Regions from separate parts of the Phreatobacter sp. AB_2022a genome, predicted to be linked through region 2. Evidence: predicted binding sites of a transcription regulator. Region 2 holds the regulator's gene; the other holds the start of a gene.
What was found. The regulator HrcA, encoded in region 2, represses chaperone genes, less so after heat shock. The targets are predictions, from matches to a motif close to GTTAGCACTCNCNNNNNGNGAGTGCTAAC.

Region 1 (7,651 bases), on a different contig from region 2:
CCGCGAGGCGCCCCTTTCCTTGGATTTCGAGCCGGATGGGCTGGATCAGAAGTCCATGCCGCCCATGCCGCCGCCGCCCGGCATCGCCGGAGCCGGGGCATCCTTCTTCGGAGCCTCGGCGATCATGGCGCCGGTGGTGATCAGCAGCGAGGACACCGAAGCGGCGTTCTGCAGCGCGGTGCGGACGACCTTCACCGGGTCGACGATGCCGGCGTCGAACATGTCGACATACTCTTCCGCCTGGGCGTTGAAGCCGTAGGTGGCCGACTTGTTCTCCAGGATCTTGCCGACGACGATCGAGCCCTCGACACCGGCGTTCTCGACGATCTGGCGGATCGGCGCTTCGATCGCCTTGAGCACGATGTTGATGCCGGCCTGGACGTCGGCGTTCTCCGACTTCAGCTTGGCGACATTGGCCTTGGCGCGGAGCAGAGCGACGCCGCCGCCGGGGACGATGCCTTCCAGCACGGCCGCGCGGGTGGCGTTGAGCGCGTCGTCAACGCGATCCTTCTTCTCCTTCACCTCGACCTCGGTCGCGCCGCCGACCTTGATCACCGCAACGCCGCCGGCGAGCTTGGCCAGGCGCTCCTGCAGCTTCTCGCGGTCGTAGTCCGAGGTGGTCTCCTCGATCTGCGCCTTGATCTGGCCGATGCGGCCTTCGATGTCCTTCTTCTTGCCGGCGCCGTCGACGACCGTCGTCTTCTCCTTCTCGATCAGCACCTTCTTGGCGCGGCCGAGCATCTGGAGGGTGACGTTCTCAAGCTTGATGCCCAGGTCTTCGGAGATGACCTGGCCGCCGGTGAGGATCGCGATGTCCTCGAGCATCGCCTTGCGGCGATCACCGAAGCCCGGAGCCTTCACGGCCGCGACCTTCAGGCCGCCGCGCAGCTTGTTGACGACGAGGGTGGCGAGCGCTTCGCCTTCCACGTCCTCGGCGACGATCACCAGCGGCTTGCCGGTCTGAACGACCGATTCCAGCACCGGCAGCATGGCCTGCAGGCCGGTCAGCTTCTTCTCGTGGATGAGGATGTAGGCATCCTCGAGATCCGCGATCATCTTGTCGGCATTGGTGATGAAGTAGGGCGACAGGTAGCCGCGGTCGAACTGCATGCCTTCGACGATGTCGACCTCGGTGTCGAGGCTCTTGGCCTCCTCGACAGTGATGACGCCCTCGTTGCCGACCTTCTGCATGGCGTTGGCGATCATGTCGCCGATCAGCTTGTCGCCGTTCGCCGAGATGGTGCCGACCTGGGCGACCTCGGCCGAGGACTTCACCTTCTTGGCCGACTTCTCGAGGGTCTTGACGACCTCGGTGACCGCGGTGTCGACGCCGCGCTTCAGGTCCATCGGGTTCATGCCGGCGGCGACGTACTTGGCGCCTTCGCGGACGATGGCCTGGGCGAGAACGGTGGCGGTGGTGGTGCCGTCGCCGCCGAGGTCGTTGGTCTTGGAGGCGACCTCACGGACCATCTGGGCGCCCATGTTCTCGAACTTGTCGGCGAGCTCGATCTCCTTGGCGACGGTGACGCCGTCCTTGGTGATGCGCGGGGCGCCGAACGACTTCTCGATGACGACGTTGCGGCCCTTCGGGCCGAGCGTCACCTTGACGGCTTCGGCGAGGATGTCGACGCCGCGCAGCATTTTCTCGCGGGCGTCCTGGGCGAATTTCACGTCCTTGGCAGCCATGGGGCTAAACTCCTGTCGGAAATAGTGTGTGAGAGGGCTTGGTTGGGCCGGATTACTTGCCGATCACGCCCATGATGTCGCTCTCCTTCATGATCAGGAGGTCGACGCCGTCGATCTTCACTTCCGTGCCCGACCACTTGCCGAACAGCACCTTGTCGCCCTTCTTCACGTCGAGGGCGACCAGCTTGCCGGCCTCATCGCGGCCGCCCGGGCCGACGGCGATCACTTCGCCTTCCTGCGGCTTTTCCTTGGCGGTGTCCGGGATGATGATGCCGCCTTTGGTCTTCTCTTCGGACTCCAGGCGACGAACGACCACGCGGTCGTGCAGCGGACGGAACTTCATGGGTTATGGTCCCTGACATGGGCGGCGCATGGGCCGCGGAATGGCGTGCCGGCCTTGAGGGCCGGGTTGTTAGCACTCGTCATCGCCGACTGCTAACAACTGGTCGCCGAGATAGGCACATGGATTGGGAGAGTCAAGAAGCGCCCGTAACGTGGTTAACGCGCGTTCATCGAATTTTCCGGCTCGGGCCGCTTCAGGGGCGTTCGCCCGCCGGCGGCCGGGTGCAGACCTCCCCGGCTTTCGGCAGCTTGACGCGGCTCTTGTCTCGCCGGATCGTGACGCCATGACGACGGCTCCCGACAAAGCGACGCTGACGCGCATCGCGCGCTCCTGCATCTGCTTCCAGACCCGCATGACCGCTCATGCCATCACCCGCGCCTATAACCGGGTGCTGGCGCCGCTCGGCATCGAGGTGACCCAGTTCAACATTCTCGCCGCGCTCGCTTCGGGCGAGATCTGCTCGGTGACCGCATTGTCCGACGCGCTCGCGCTCGATCGCACCACGATGACGCGCAACCTGAAGCGGCTCGAGGCTTCGGGGCTGGTCTCGGTGGTCAGCGGCCCCGGCCGGGCCATGCGGCCGGCCCTGACCGAGACCGGCATCGGCCGGCTCTCCGCCGCCATTCCCTTGTGGGAGGCCGAGCACGCCCGCATGGAGGGGGCCGTCGGCGCCGCGCTCTGGCACGATACGCGCGAGGGCCTGCGTGCGATCCGCAAGACGTTGAAAGCGCGCGAAGCCTGAACCGGGCCGCTTGACCGTCGAATGGGACGTCCATATCGTGCATTTACACGATAGGTGAATCATGACGGTTGAATATGGGGTCGTCCCGACCCATGAAGCAGTGAGCCAGGACGGCATCGATTTCCTGCGCGGCATGCTGGAGCGGCGCCTGCCGGCCCCGCCGATCTCGCGTACGATGGGGTTCATTCTGACCGAGGCGGAACCCGGGCGCTGCGTGTTCGAGGGCACGCCGACCGCCGACTTCTTCAACCCGCTCGGCACGATTCACGGCGGCTGGCACGCGACCATTCTGGATTCGGCGCTCGGCTGCGCGGTCCATACCATCATCAAGGCCGGCCAGGGCTATACGACGGTCGAGATGAAGGTGAACTACGACCGGGCCCTGATGCCCGATTCCGGACCGCTGCGCTGCGAGGGCAAGGTGGTTCACGCCGGCGGCCGCATCGCGACCTCGGAAGCGCGGCTGACCGACGCCAAGGGCCGGCTGATCGCCCACGGCACCGAGACCTGCCTGATCTTCGAGGCGCGGCCGCCGGCGGCCTGAACGCCGTGTCAGGCGGCGGCCGGCACGCCCGTCACTTGCGGATCTGGCGCCGGGCGACGGCGAGGCAGGCGGCGATGATCAGCGCCGCGCCCGCCCAGGTGGTCCAGCTCGGCACTTCGCCGAAGGCGAGGTAGCCGATCGCCGACCCCCAGACGAGGGCGGTATATTCGAGCACGCCGAGCGGGCCGGCCTGGGCCCGGGCGAAGGCCCAGGCCATGCACAGATGGCCGCCGAGCCCGATCAGGCCGATGGCGGCGAAGATGAGCCACGATCGCGGATCGGGCGCCTCCCAGACCAGGTAGGCGAAGGGCGCGATCATCAGCATCGGAAACAGGTTCTGGAACAGCACGATCAGGCCGAGCGCGTCGGTCTGGGCGCGCTTGCGCAGCAGGACGAGGTTGGCCGCATAGAAGAAGGCGCTGAGGATGGCGGCACCGATGCCGAGCACGCGGGCAAGGTCGAGCACTCCGCCGCCGACCTTGCCGGCGACGATCACCGCCATGCCGAGGAAGCCGACCACGATGGCGATCAGCACGGCTGGCGGGATCGGCTCCTTCAGGATCAGCGCGGCGAGCAGGGCGAGGAAGAGCGGCGACAGGAAGGCGAGGGTGATCGCCTCGGCGAGCTCGAGCTTGGCGAGGGCGTAGAAGAACAGGCCCGCGGTGAAGACGACGAGAAGGCCGCGCAGGAGATGGGCGCGCACCATGGCCCCGTCCGGGACCGGCGGTTTCAGCACGAACAGCGCCAGGACCGCCCAGGGCAGGCCGCAGGCGAAGCGCATGAACACGATCTGCGACGTCGGGTGCTGCGCCGCCACCCCCTTGATCAGCGCATCCATGACCGCCAGCAGCAGAATGCCGAAAGCGCCGACCAGGAATGGCATCGGCGAGGCGAGATTCATCGGACGGGACGTGTCGGACTGAGTGGTCATGTCGGCCATAGCGCGCGGATCGCATCGACAAGCAGCTTGGCGCCGGCGATCCCGACCAGGCCATAGCAGAGTCCGTAGAGTTTTTCGCGCGACAGCCGGTCGTTGAGATGCCGGCCGACGAACACCCCGATCGGCACGACGGGCGCGAGCGCCAGAGCCTTGCCGAAAACCGCCGGGTGGTCGAGCCCGGAATAGACGAAGCCCGGCAGCTTGATCAGGTTGCCCATCATGAAGACCACGACCGTGGTCGCCGCATAGGCGGTCTTGGTGATGTCGCGGCGCAACAGATACATGGCGAGCGGCGGCCCGCCGGCATGGGCGATATAGGTGGTGAAGCCGGTGCCGATCCCGGCGGCGAGCGCCAGCCGCGGCGCGACCGGCAGGTCCGGCCGGCCGGCGCCGGATTTCAGGAAATAGCGCAGGGTGAAGGCCAGCGTCACGAGCGCGATGATGAGGGCGAGCCAGCGCCTGTCGACGTGTTCGAACACCAGGAAGCCGATGAAGGTGCCGCCGGCAAGGCCCGGCAGCAGCCAGACGAGATCCGGCTTCGACCAGGCGCCGCGCGGGAAGCTGCCGATCGCGAAGATGTCCATGAAGGCGACGAGCAGCGCGGTGACGATCGAGGCTTCGATCGGGTCCATGACCAGCGCCAGCAGCGGTATGCCGAGAATGGCGAGGCCGCCGCCGAAGGCGCCCTTGCCGAGCCCCATCAGGAAGGTGGCCGCGATGCCCACGGCGTAAAAGACCGGATCGGAGGGAAGGGCCGCGAACATGACTGGCGATTGCTAACGGGGTGCGAGGATTCGCGATAGGTCGGCGCGGGCGGTGCAACCATGCGTCGCATCGGTCCGGCCGGCGACGGAAAAAAGCCGCCGTGGCAGGCCACGGCGGCTCGAGGATGTCCCGGCCACGGACGAGGGGACGGCCGGCTTCCGGGACGGAGCTGGGCCGCGCGCGGCGAAGGGCGCGCGATCCAGGGAGCGGGAGGAAAGGCTGTACGGGTGCGGAATGTCCGCGCCGGTCAATTGCAGGGGGCGACGCGGGCGAGCGGCGAGGCGACGTCGGGAACGAGCGAGGGCCCGACGAGCGCGGCCGGCTGCGGCCGGCGGCCATGGCCTCGTTCGGCCGCACGGGTCGCGACGATCACCGTCGGATCTCCGAAGAATCCCGCCGCGGTGGCATCGCGAAGATCCCCCCGCGACAGGCCGAGATCGGCCAGGGTGTTGTCGTCCATCTCGCAAAGAGCCGCATAGTCGCGCCGCGCCTGGCGCCAGGATTTGACCGCCTCGACCTGGCGACGCGTGACCGCCGCGACCTGAATGAGGGCGGAAGCGAGCGTTGCGGTGATCATAGCCATGGCGTGTCTCCTTCTGACAGCGTGCGGACAAACGGAAGCTGACGCCCGTGCCGGGGGGCACGCACGGCCGGGAATCACCCGAGCGAGTGGACGCTTTCCGATGTGATTATAGTCTCATGGGGCCATTGATCATTGAAGCGAATGTTTTTAATGTCTCCCATCATATCTGCTGATGCGATCTTCGTTCGGGCGCTGCCATGGCCATTCTTCTCGATATCGACCAGCTCAGGACCTTCATGGCCATCGCCGATACCGGCAGCTTCACGCGCGCCGCCGATGTGGTGTTCAAGACCCAGTCGGCGGTGTCGATGCAGATGAAGCGGCTGGAAGAGCGCATCGGCAAGCCGCTGTTCGAGCGCGACGGCCGGGCGTCCCGGCTGACCGAGGACGGTGAGCGGCTGCTGGACTATGCCCGGCGCATCGTCAAGCTGAACATGGAGGCGGTTTCGGCCTTTTCGGGCGCGGAGCTGACCGGCCGGGTCCGGCTCGGCGTGCCCGACGACTATGCCGATCGCTACCTGCCGGAAATCCTGGCGCGCTTCTCGCGCTCCAATCCGCGCGCCGAGGTGACGGTGGTCTGCGAGCCCTCGTCCATGCTGGCCGAGCGGATCCAGGCGAACGATCTCGATATTGCGATCATCACCCATCGTCCCGAAAAGGGGCCGGCCCTGGTGTTCCGGCGCGAACAGCTCCTGTGGGTGGCCTCGGCGCGCACCTCGGTCCATTGCGACGACCCGGTGCCGCTGGCCGTCGGCCGGCCGACCTGCGACTGGCGGCGCGCTGCGACCGAGCGGCTGGAAAGCGCCGGCCGCGCCTATCGCATTCTCTATGCGAGCTGGAACTCGACGGCGGTCGGTGCCGCGGTCATGGCCGGCCTGGCCGTGTCGGTCCTGCCGGAATCCGCGCTGCGACCGGGCATGCGCGTGCTGCAGGCCGCGGACGGCTTTCCCGCCCTGCCGAGCGTCAGGATCGCCCTTCTGCGCAATCCGCATGAAATGTCGGCTCTCGCCGACGCGCTCGCCGATCACGTCGTCTCCGGCCTCGACAATCTGAGCGAGCACGCCCAGGCCGCGGAATAGCCCCGGGCCGGCCATGGCGCGTCATTTCGGATCCTGTCATTGCGGCGCGGTTTCGTTCCGGCTCGATGCCGAGCCGGTCGAGATGACGACCTGCGACTGCTCGCTCTGCGTCAAGCGTAACGCCCTGATGGTCAAGGTTCACGAGAGCGAATTGACCATTCTGTCGGGTGTCGACGTGCTGACGCTCTATGAATGGAACACGCGGCGCGCCCGGCACTATTTCTGCTCGCGCTGCGGCATCTACACCTTTCATCGCAAGCGCGCCGCGCCCGATCATTACGGCGTCAACGTCTTCTGCCTCGACGGTTTCGACGCCTCGGCCCTGCCGGTGCGGGCGACCGAGGGCATCGGCATGACCGTCGTCGACCCGGCCGCGCCCGCGACCTGGCCAGGGCCGCGCCGGCCGGAGCCCTGAGCGCGCCGCCGGCCGTCAGTAGGCGAGTTCGTCGAAGACCGGGTCGACCTGGCCCTGCCAGGGGCCGAGATATTTTTCGATCAGCGTCTCGGCCGGCGTGCGGCCGTCCTCGACGATCGCCTGGATCGGGTCGAGATAGCGTGTCTCGTCGCCGCCATTGCGGTCGAGGCGCGCGCGCCGGCGCAGGCCCGTACGCGCCAGGGTCAGCATTTCGCGGGCGAGCTCGTGCACGCTCAGGCCGCCGATCTCCGCCTTGAAGCCGAGCTTCGGCACGTCCTCGCGCAGCTTCTGGCGCTCGGCGGCATTCCAGTGCTTGACCAGTTCCCAGGCCGCGTCGAGCACGCCGTCGTCATAGAGCAGGCCGACGAACAGAGCGGGCAGGGCGACGATGCGCGACAGCGGGCCGGAATCGGCGCCGCGCATTTCCAGGTAGCGCTTCAGGCGGACCTCCGGGAAGATCGTGCCGAGATGGTTCACCCAGTCGGACAGAACCGCCCGCTCGCCCGGCAGCGCGGCGAGCCTGCCGGCCATCAGGTCGCGGAACGACTGGCCGG
Region 2 (7,651 bases):
TCCAGAAAAGCGATGCGCTCGGGATCAAGCACCCGGCCGGAAAGGGCTTCGTAGCGCTTGAGGTCGATGCCTTCGGCAAGCCTCAGCCCCATGACCAGGAACTCGTCGACGGTCTCCTCCTGGACGAGGCGCTCCTCCTCGATGATGCCCGAGCCCTCGGTTTCGACGAGGGCCGCCCAGGTTTCGGGATGCCGCTCGGTCGAGGTCGCGATGCGGCCATTGCCGAGGGTCAGCCGGCCATGCGCGCCGGGGCCGACCCCGACAAAGTCGCCCGAGCGCCAGTAGATCAGGTTGTGGCGGCATTCGGCGCCGGGCCGGGCGTGGTTGGAAATCTCATAGGCGGGCAGGCCGGCGCTCATGCAGATGTCCTGCGTCAGGTCGTAGAGCGTGCGCCCCATATCGGCGTCCGGCATGGCGAGCTTGCCGGCCTTGTGCAGCGCCTCGAACACGGTGCCCGGCTCGATGGTAAGCTGGTAGAGCGAGAGATGCTCGGCCGCCTCGCCGATGGCGCGTTCCAGCTCCGCCGCCCAGGCCTCGGGCGTCTGGCCTGGCCGGGCATAGATGAGGTCGAAGGAATAACGGTCGAAATGGCGCCGCGCGATCTCGACCGCCCGCAGCGCCTCGTCGACCGAATGCATCCGCCCGAGGCTCTTCAGGTCGGCATCGTCGAGCGCCTGGACGCCGAGCGAGACACGGTTGACGCCGGCGGCGCGAAAACCGCGGAAGCGCTCGGCCTCGACGCTGGTCGGATTGGCCTCCAGCGTCACCTCGCAGTCGGCGGCGACCGGCCAGAGCGCCGCGATGCGGTCGAGGATCGCGCCGACCGTCTCCGGCCGCATGAGCGAGGGCGTGCCGCCGCCGAGGAAGATCGAGGAGACGGTCCGCCCGGGCACGCGCGCCGCCGCCGTGCCGAGCTCGCGCGCGAAGGCGGCGACGAAACGCTCCTGGTCCGGCGCGACATGCCGGACGTGGCTGTTGAAGTCGCAATAGGGGCATTTCGACGCGCAGAACGGCCAGTGCACATAGATGCCGAAACCGGGGTCGCCAGCGCCGCCGCTGCCGGGAGGTCGAAAAGCCGTCATGGCGCGAAGTTAAGCCTTGTCCCCGGACTTTTCGAGGACCGCTTCGGCGAGCCGCAGGAAGGCCCGGGCCCGGTGCGACAGCCCCTCGCCATGCGGCGGCAGGCCGTGTTTCACCTGCCTGTCGATCTCGCCGAAGGTCTTGTCGAAGCCGTCGGGAACGAACATCGGGTCGTAGCCGAAACCTTGCGCGCCGCGCGGTGGCCAGGCGAGCGTGCCGAAGACGCGGCCCTCGAAAATGGCCTCCTCGCCGTCCGGCCAGGTCAAGGCGATGGCGGAGACGAAGTGGGCACGGGCGCCGGCCGTGGCGACGCCGCGCAGGCCGAGCTCGCGGTCGACACGCGCCATCGCCGCCGCGAAATCGCGCGGCTGGCCCGCCCAATCGGCGGTGAACAGGCCTGGCGCGCCGTCGAGCGCCGCGATGGCGAGGCCGGAATCGTCGGCGACGGCAGCAAGGCCGGTGGCGGCGGTTGCCGCGCGGGCCTTGATCAGCGCGTTCTCGGCATAGAGCGTGCCTGTCTCGGCCGGCTCGGGCAGCCCGAGCTCGCCCGCCGAGACCAGTTCGACGCCATGGGGGCCGAGCAGGTCGCGGAACTCGTTGAGCTTGCCCTTGTTGTGGGTCGCCACCACCAGGCGGGTGCCGGGGCCGAGCTTGCGCATGTCAGGCCACCGCCGTCTTCTGCAGGTCGACGAGCCGCGTGCAACCGGCCTTGGCGAGCGCGAGCAGCTGCAGCAGCTCGTTCTCGGAAAACGGCGTCTTCTCGGCCGTGCCCTGGATCTCGACGATGCCGCCGCCGCCGGTCAGCACGAAATTGGCGTCGGTCTCGGCCTCCGAATCCTCGGCATAGTCGAGGTCGAGGACCGGCGTGCCGCGATAGATGCCGCAGGACACGGCCGCGACATGATCCTTCAGCGGATTGGCCTTCACCATGTCGCGGGCCTTCATCCAGGCGATGCAGTCGTGCAGCGCCACCCAGGCGCCGGTGATCGCCGCCGTGCGGGTGCCGCCGTCGGCCTGGATCACGTCGCAGTCGACGGTGATCTGGCGCTCGCCGAGCGCCGGCAGGTCGACGATCGTGCGCAGCGCCCGGCCGATCAGGCGCTGGATCTCCATGGTGCGGCCGGTCGGCTTGCCGGCGCTCGATTCCCGGCGCGTGCGCTCGAGCGTGGCGCGCGGCAGCATGGCATATTCGGCGGTGACCCAGCCGCGGCCCTGGCCGCGCAGCCAGGCCGGCGGCTTTTCCTCGAGGCTCGCCGTGCACAGGACGTGGGTATTGCCGAATTTCACGAAACAGGAGCCCTCGGCATAGCGGGCGACCGCGCGTTCGAGCGAGACGGGGCGCAGCGCGTCGGGCGCGCGTTTGGAGGGACGCATGGCGGTTTTCTCGGATCAATGGAACAGCGGTTCTTACGGCGAGCCGGCCCGAAGGACAAGGACGAGGCATGGTCCACATGCCGCGGGCGGCTTGATCCGGCCGGCCGAACCGCCCAAATTCGGGGGGTCAGGAGGCTAACGAACCTTGTCCGCCGATATCCCGCATCTGCCGGCCAGTCTCTCCACGCTCGCCCAGCTCGACGAGCGCTCGCGCGAGATCTTTCGCCAGATCGTCGAGAGCTATCTTGCAACCGGCGAGCCGGTCGGCTCGCGCAATCTGTCGCGCCTTCTGCCGATGACCCTGTCGCCGGCCTCGATCCGCAATGTCATGCACGATCTCGAGGAGGCCGGCCTCATCTTCGCGCCGCACACCTCGGCCGGCCGCCTGCCCACCGAAAGCGGGCTGCGCTTCTTCGTCGACGCGCTGATGCAGTTCGGCGACCTCGCCGAAGCCGAGCGCAATGCGATCGAGGCGCAGGTCGCGGCCTCCGGCGCCGAGCGGTCGCTGGAAACCGTGCTGGCCGACGCCTCCCAGCTGCTCTCCGGCATGTCACGCGGGGCCGGCGTGGTGCTCACCTCGAAGTCGAACGCCCGGCTGAAACATGTCGAATTCGTCCGGCTCGAGCCGGAAAAGGCGCTGGTCGTGCTCGTCTCCGAGGATGGCCAGGTGGAGAACCGGATCGTCCCGATCGCCCCGGGCCTGCCGCCTTCGGCCCTGGTGGAAGCCTCCAACTTCCTCAATGCGCGCATTCGCGGCCGCACGCTCGCCGAAGCACGGCTGGAACTGCAGCAGGGGCTGGCGGCGGCGCGAGCCGAGCTCGACGAGCTCACCCAGAAGCTGGTCGAGGCGGGCCTTGCCTCCTGGTCGGGCGGCGATCCGGGCGACCGGCGCCTGATCGTGCGCGGCCAGGCCAATCTGCTTGGCGACCTCAAGGCGATCGAGGACCTCGAGCGGATCCGCCTCCTGTTCGACGACCTGGAATCGAAACGCGATCTCGTCGACCTGCTCGACCGCGCGGAGACGGCCGACGGCGTGCGCATCTTCATCGGCTCGGAGAACAAGCTGTTCTCGCTGTCCGGGTCCTCGATGATCGTCGCGCCCTACCGCGACGGGCAGAGCCGCATCGTCGGCGTGCTCGGCGTGATCGGTCCCACGCGGCTCAACTATGCGCGCATCGTGCCGATGGTCGACTATACCGCCAAGGTGCTGTCCCGGCTGATCGGCTGACCTGCCGCATTTCCGCCCGCCGGGGATCGGACGATGGCCTGCCGGCGTTCCGCCGGCGTGAGCGTGGCAGCGCCAGTGTCGCGGGAGGCCGGAATGCACGGCAAGTTCAACTGGAACGAGCTGATGACCGACGACGTCGAGAAGGCCAAGGCCTTCTATGCGGCGACCGTCGGGTGGACCTACCAGAAATTCCCCATGCCGGACGCCGAGTACTGGATCGCCCATGCGGCGGACGGCACGCCGGCGGCCGGCATCATGTCGATGCCGCCGGACGATCCCGAGGCAATGCCGGGCTGGCTCTGCTATGTCGAGGTCGACAATGTCGACGAGCGCTGCCGCGGGGTGGCGGGGGCCGGCGGCGAGGTGCTGCAGGAGCCCTTCGATATTCCCGGCGTCGGGCGGATCGCCATCGTCAGCGATACCGCCGGCGCGATCATCGGCTGGCTGACCCCGGCGGCCGCGCCCAACGCCGCGGCCTGAGCGCGTCAGTTGCGGTGCCGCCGGCTGGTCTGGGTTTCCGGCGTCGCCGCGACACGCGCTTCGAGCGCGGCGGCGCGCGCCTCGGTATATTTCAGGGCGCAATAGCCGAGGCCGGCATCGGTCGTGCCGTAATTGCGGCAGACCCTCTCGCGATTGGCCCCGAAGCCGGCCTGCTCGCTGAGGAAGGTGCGGCCCTCCGGCGTCGTCCTCAGCCGCTGCTGCAGCGTCCGGCGCGCCGCGTTGAGGCGGCGGTCGGCGGCGCCGCGCGCCCGCTCGACTTCGGCCTCGGGCGGCATTTCGCGGTCGACCGGCCCCCAGAGGCCGGTCGGATCGACCTGGCAATCGTCGGAGAACCGGCAGGCGCCGCCGGGCGCGGAGACGATCGCGGCATCCGACAAGAGGTCGATCACCATGGTGCAGCCCGGGAAGGACGCCTCGAAGCGCGACAGGCCCTCGGGCCGGCCGAGCGGCGTCAAGGTCACCACCTGGCCGGCGTTGAGATCCGGCGTGCACATGCTGCGGATGTCGTTGCCGCGCCGGCCGACGCCGGTCGCGGCGATGGTGAAGACCGGCTGGGCCGGCGTGCCGCCGCGGGTGATGACCATGGAGCCCTGCTGGCCAAGGAAGCGCAGGGTGCGGCCGGGCAGCGTCTCCTCGCCGCGGCGCGGCGGCGGGCCGGCCGGGCCGCGGTTCGCCGATGAGACCCCGCCGCCGCGATGGCTCGGAGCGCTGGACGGGGCGACGCCGCCGCGCGGCGTCGGCGCCGTGGCGCCGGGCAATTGCAGCTGCGCGTGCGCCTCCATGCCGCCGAAGGCGGTCAGGGCGGAAATCGCCAGAAGGAGGACGAGACGCGTCATCGAGGGGTCCGACAGAGCAGAGAACCTTTGTCACATAGCGCGACGGAACAGCCGGGTCACCTCGCGTGAGGTGCAGGACTGCGCGTCGGCGGGGTATTGTTGCCGTTGCGCCGCAGTTGTCCGTTGGGAGGGGCCGGCCCACCGCCCTGTCCCGGGCTCCGGCGGAGGCCCGAAGGGATCGTGAATTCCCGGCTGCGATGCAAGCGCAGTTCTTGCATGCGGAAAAGCCTGTCCCTATATCGCCAGCAACCAATGAAAGCGGCGCGTTTTGCTGCTTTCGTTTGCTTCAAACCCCCAGGACGAATAAGGGGTCGGCGCGCTTAAGTCCGGAGAGACCGGAATTGGTCCTTCCAAGCCTTGGTGCGTCAAGGGTGCTTCGGGCCCTGCCGATCCGCTTAGAGTGAGGAGAAGAATATGGGCAAGGTCATCGGTATCGACCTCGGCACGACCAATTCATGCGTTGCCGTGATGGAAGGCACGACGCCAAAGGTGATCATCAATTCGGAGGGCGCCAACACCACGCCGTCCATCGTCGCCTTTACCGATGAGGAGCGCCTCGTCGGCCAGCCGGCCAAGCGCCAGGCGGTGACGAACCCCGAGCGGACCATTTTTGCGGTGAAGCGCCTGATCGGCCGCCGCTACGACGACCCGACGGTCGCCAAGGACCAGAAGCTGGTTCCCTACAAGATCACCCGCGCCGGCAACGGCGACGCCTGGGTCGAGGCCGAGGGCAAGAGCTATTCGCCCTCGCAGGTCTCCGCCTTCACGCTGCAGAAGATGAAGGAGACCGCCGAGGCCTATCTCGGCCAGACCGTCGACCAAGCGGTGATCACGGTTCCCGCCTATTTCAACGACGCCCAGCGTCAGGCGACCAAGGACGCCGGCAAGATCGCGGGCCTCGAGGTGCTGCGCATCATCAACGAGCCGACGGCGGCCGCGCTCGCCTATGGCCTCGACAAGAAGAGCTCCGGCACCATCGCGGTCTATGACCTCGGCGGCGGCACGTTCGACGTGTCGATCCTCGAGATCGGCGACGGCGTGTTCGAGGTCAAGTCGACCAACGGCGACACCTTCCTCGGCGGCGAAGACTTCGACATGCGTCTCGTCGACTATCTGGCGGCCGAGTTCCAGAAGGAGCAGGGCATCGACCTGCGCAAGGACAAGCTGGCTCTGCAGCGCCTGAAGGAGGCGGCGGAGAAAGCCAAGATCGAGCTGTCCTCCTCGACCCAGACCGAGATCAACCTGCCGTTCATCACGGCCGACGCGTCCGGCCCGAAGCACCTGCAGCTGAAGCTCACCCGGGCCAAGTTCGAGGCGCTGGTCGACGACCTCGTGCAGCGCACGGTCGAGCCGTGCCGCAAGGCGCTGAAGGATGCCGGGCTCTCGGCCGGTCAGATCGACGAGGTCGTCCTGGTCGGCGGCATGACCCGCATGCCGAAGATCCAGGAAGTGGTGAAGCAGTTCTTCGGCAAGGAGCCGCACAAGGGCGTCAACCCGGATGAGGTCGTCGCCATGGGCGCGGCGATCCAGGCCGGCGTTCTGCAGGGCGACGTCAAGGACGTGCTGCTGCTCGACGTGACCCCGCTGTCGCTCGGCATCGAGACGCTGGGCGGCGTGTTCACCCGTCTCATCGATCGCAACACCACGATCCCGACCAAGAAGAGCCAGGTGTTCTCCACCGCCGACGACAATCAGAACGCGGTGACGATCCGGGTCTTCCAGGGCGAGCGCGAGATGGCTGCGGACAACAAGATCCTCGGCCAGTTCGACCTCATGGGCATTCCCCCGGCGCCGCGCGGCGTGCCGCAGATCGAGGTGACCTTCGACATCGACGCCAACGGCATCGTCAACGTCCAGGCCAAGGACAAGGGCACCGGCAAGGAGCAGCAGATCCGCATCCAGGCCTCCGGCGGCCTGTCCGACAGCGACATCGAGCGCATGGTCAAGGACGCCGAGGCGCATGCCGCCGAGGACAAGCAGCGCAAGGAGCTGGCGGAAGCCCGCAACCAGGCCGACGGCCTCGTCCACTCGACCGAGAAGGCGCTGGCCGAGCATGGCTCCAAGATCGGCGAAGCCGACCGCAAGGCCATCGAGGACGCGCTGGCCGCGGTGAAGGAAGCCGCCAAGGGCGAGGACGCCGAGGCGCTGAAGGAAAAGGCCAATGCGCTGGCTCAGGCCTCGATGAAGCTCGGCGAAGCCATGTATGCCGCCCAGAGCGGCGAGGCGGACGCCGACGCCGACGCGAAGAAGGATGATGTTGTCGATGCCGACTTCACGGAAGTGAAGGACGACAAGAACAACAAGAAGTCCGCCTGACGGGACTTTCATCTTGCCGCCCGGGACGTCCGCGTCCCGGGCGTTCGATCAGGGGCCTCCGCGATGGCGATTGCCGACCGCGCCGCGACGCAGGGCGCAAAGCCGCTCCCGGCAGGGACTGCGGCGCCGGGCGCTGAACCACGCGGCACGGTCTCTCACGCGACCTTCCGGCTGCCGTCCGCGACCGGTGCGACGGCTTTCGGGCTGCCTGCCGCCCCGTCGGTCGCGGTTACACCTGCCGCTCCGCACGACGGCGCGGCGGCCGCAGGCCTTGACACGAGCCACGCTTCGCCGCTTTGCCTCTGGGCGAACACAA

Region 1: the regulator HrcA is predicted to act here: its motif matches at 2,098-2,126, upstream of groES (co-chaperone GroES).

What each region holds. Positions count from the first base shown of each region.
Region 1 is NZ_JAPSET010000022.1:39,452-47,102, forward strand. It holds gene groL (chaperonin GroEL) at 46-1,686, opposite strand; gene groES (co-chaperone GroES) at 1,739-2,029, opposite strand; gene OZ671_RS17000 (MarR family winged helix-turn-helix transcriptional regulator) at 2,313-2,771, shown strand; gene OZ671_RS17005 (PaaI family thioesterase) at 2,833-3,315, shown strand; gene OZ671_RS17010 (DMT family transporter) at 3,347-4,246, opposite strand; gene OZ671_RS17015 (sulfite exporter TauE/SafE family protein) at 4,243-5,019, opposite strand; gene OZ671_RS17020 (DUF1127 domain-containing protein) at 5,268-5,603, opposite strand; gene OZ671_RS17025 (LysR substrate-binding domain-containing protein) at 5,801-6,682, shown strand; gene OZ671_RS17030 (GFA family protein) at 6,696-7,097, shown strand; gene OZ671_RS17035 (glutamate--cysteine ligase) at 7,113-7,651, opposite strand, start outside.
Region 2 is NZ_JAPSET010000044.1:15,584-23,234, forward strand. It holds gene hemW (radical SAM family heme chaperone HemW) at 1-1,082, opposite strand, end outside; gene OZ671_RS25095 (non-canonical purine NTP pyrophosphatase) at 1,092-1,739, opposite strand; gene rph (ribonuclease PH) at 1,741-2,454, opposite strand; gene hrcA (heat-inducible transcriptional repressor HrcA) at 2,600-3,682, shown strand; gene OZ671_RS25110 (VOC family protein) at 3,776-4,162, shown strand; gene OZ671_RS25115 (hypothetical protein) at 4,168-5,019, opposite strand; gene dnaK (molecular chaperone DnaK) at 5,434-7,335, shown strand.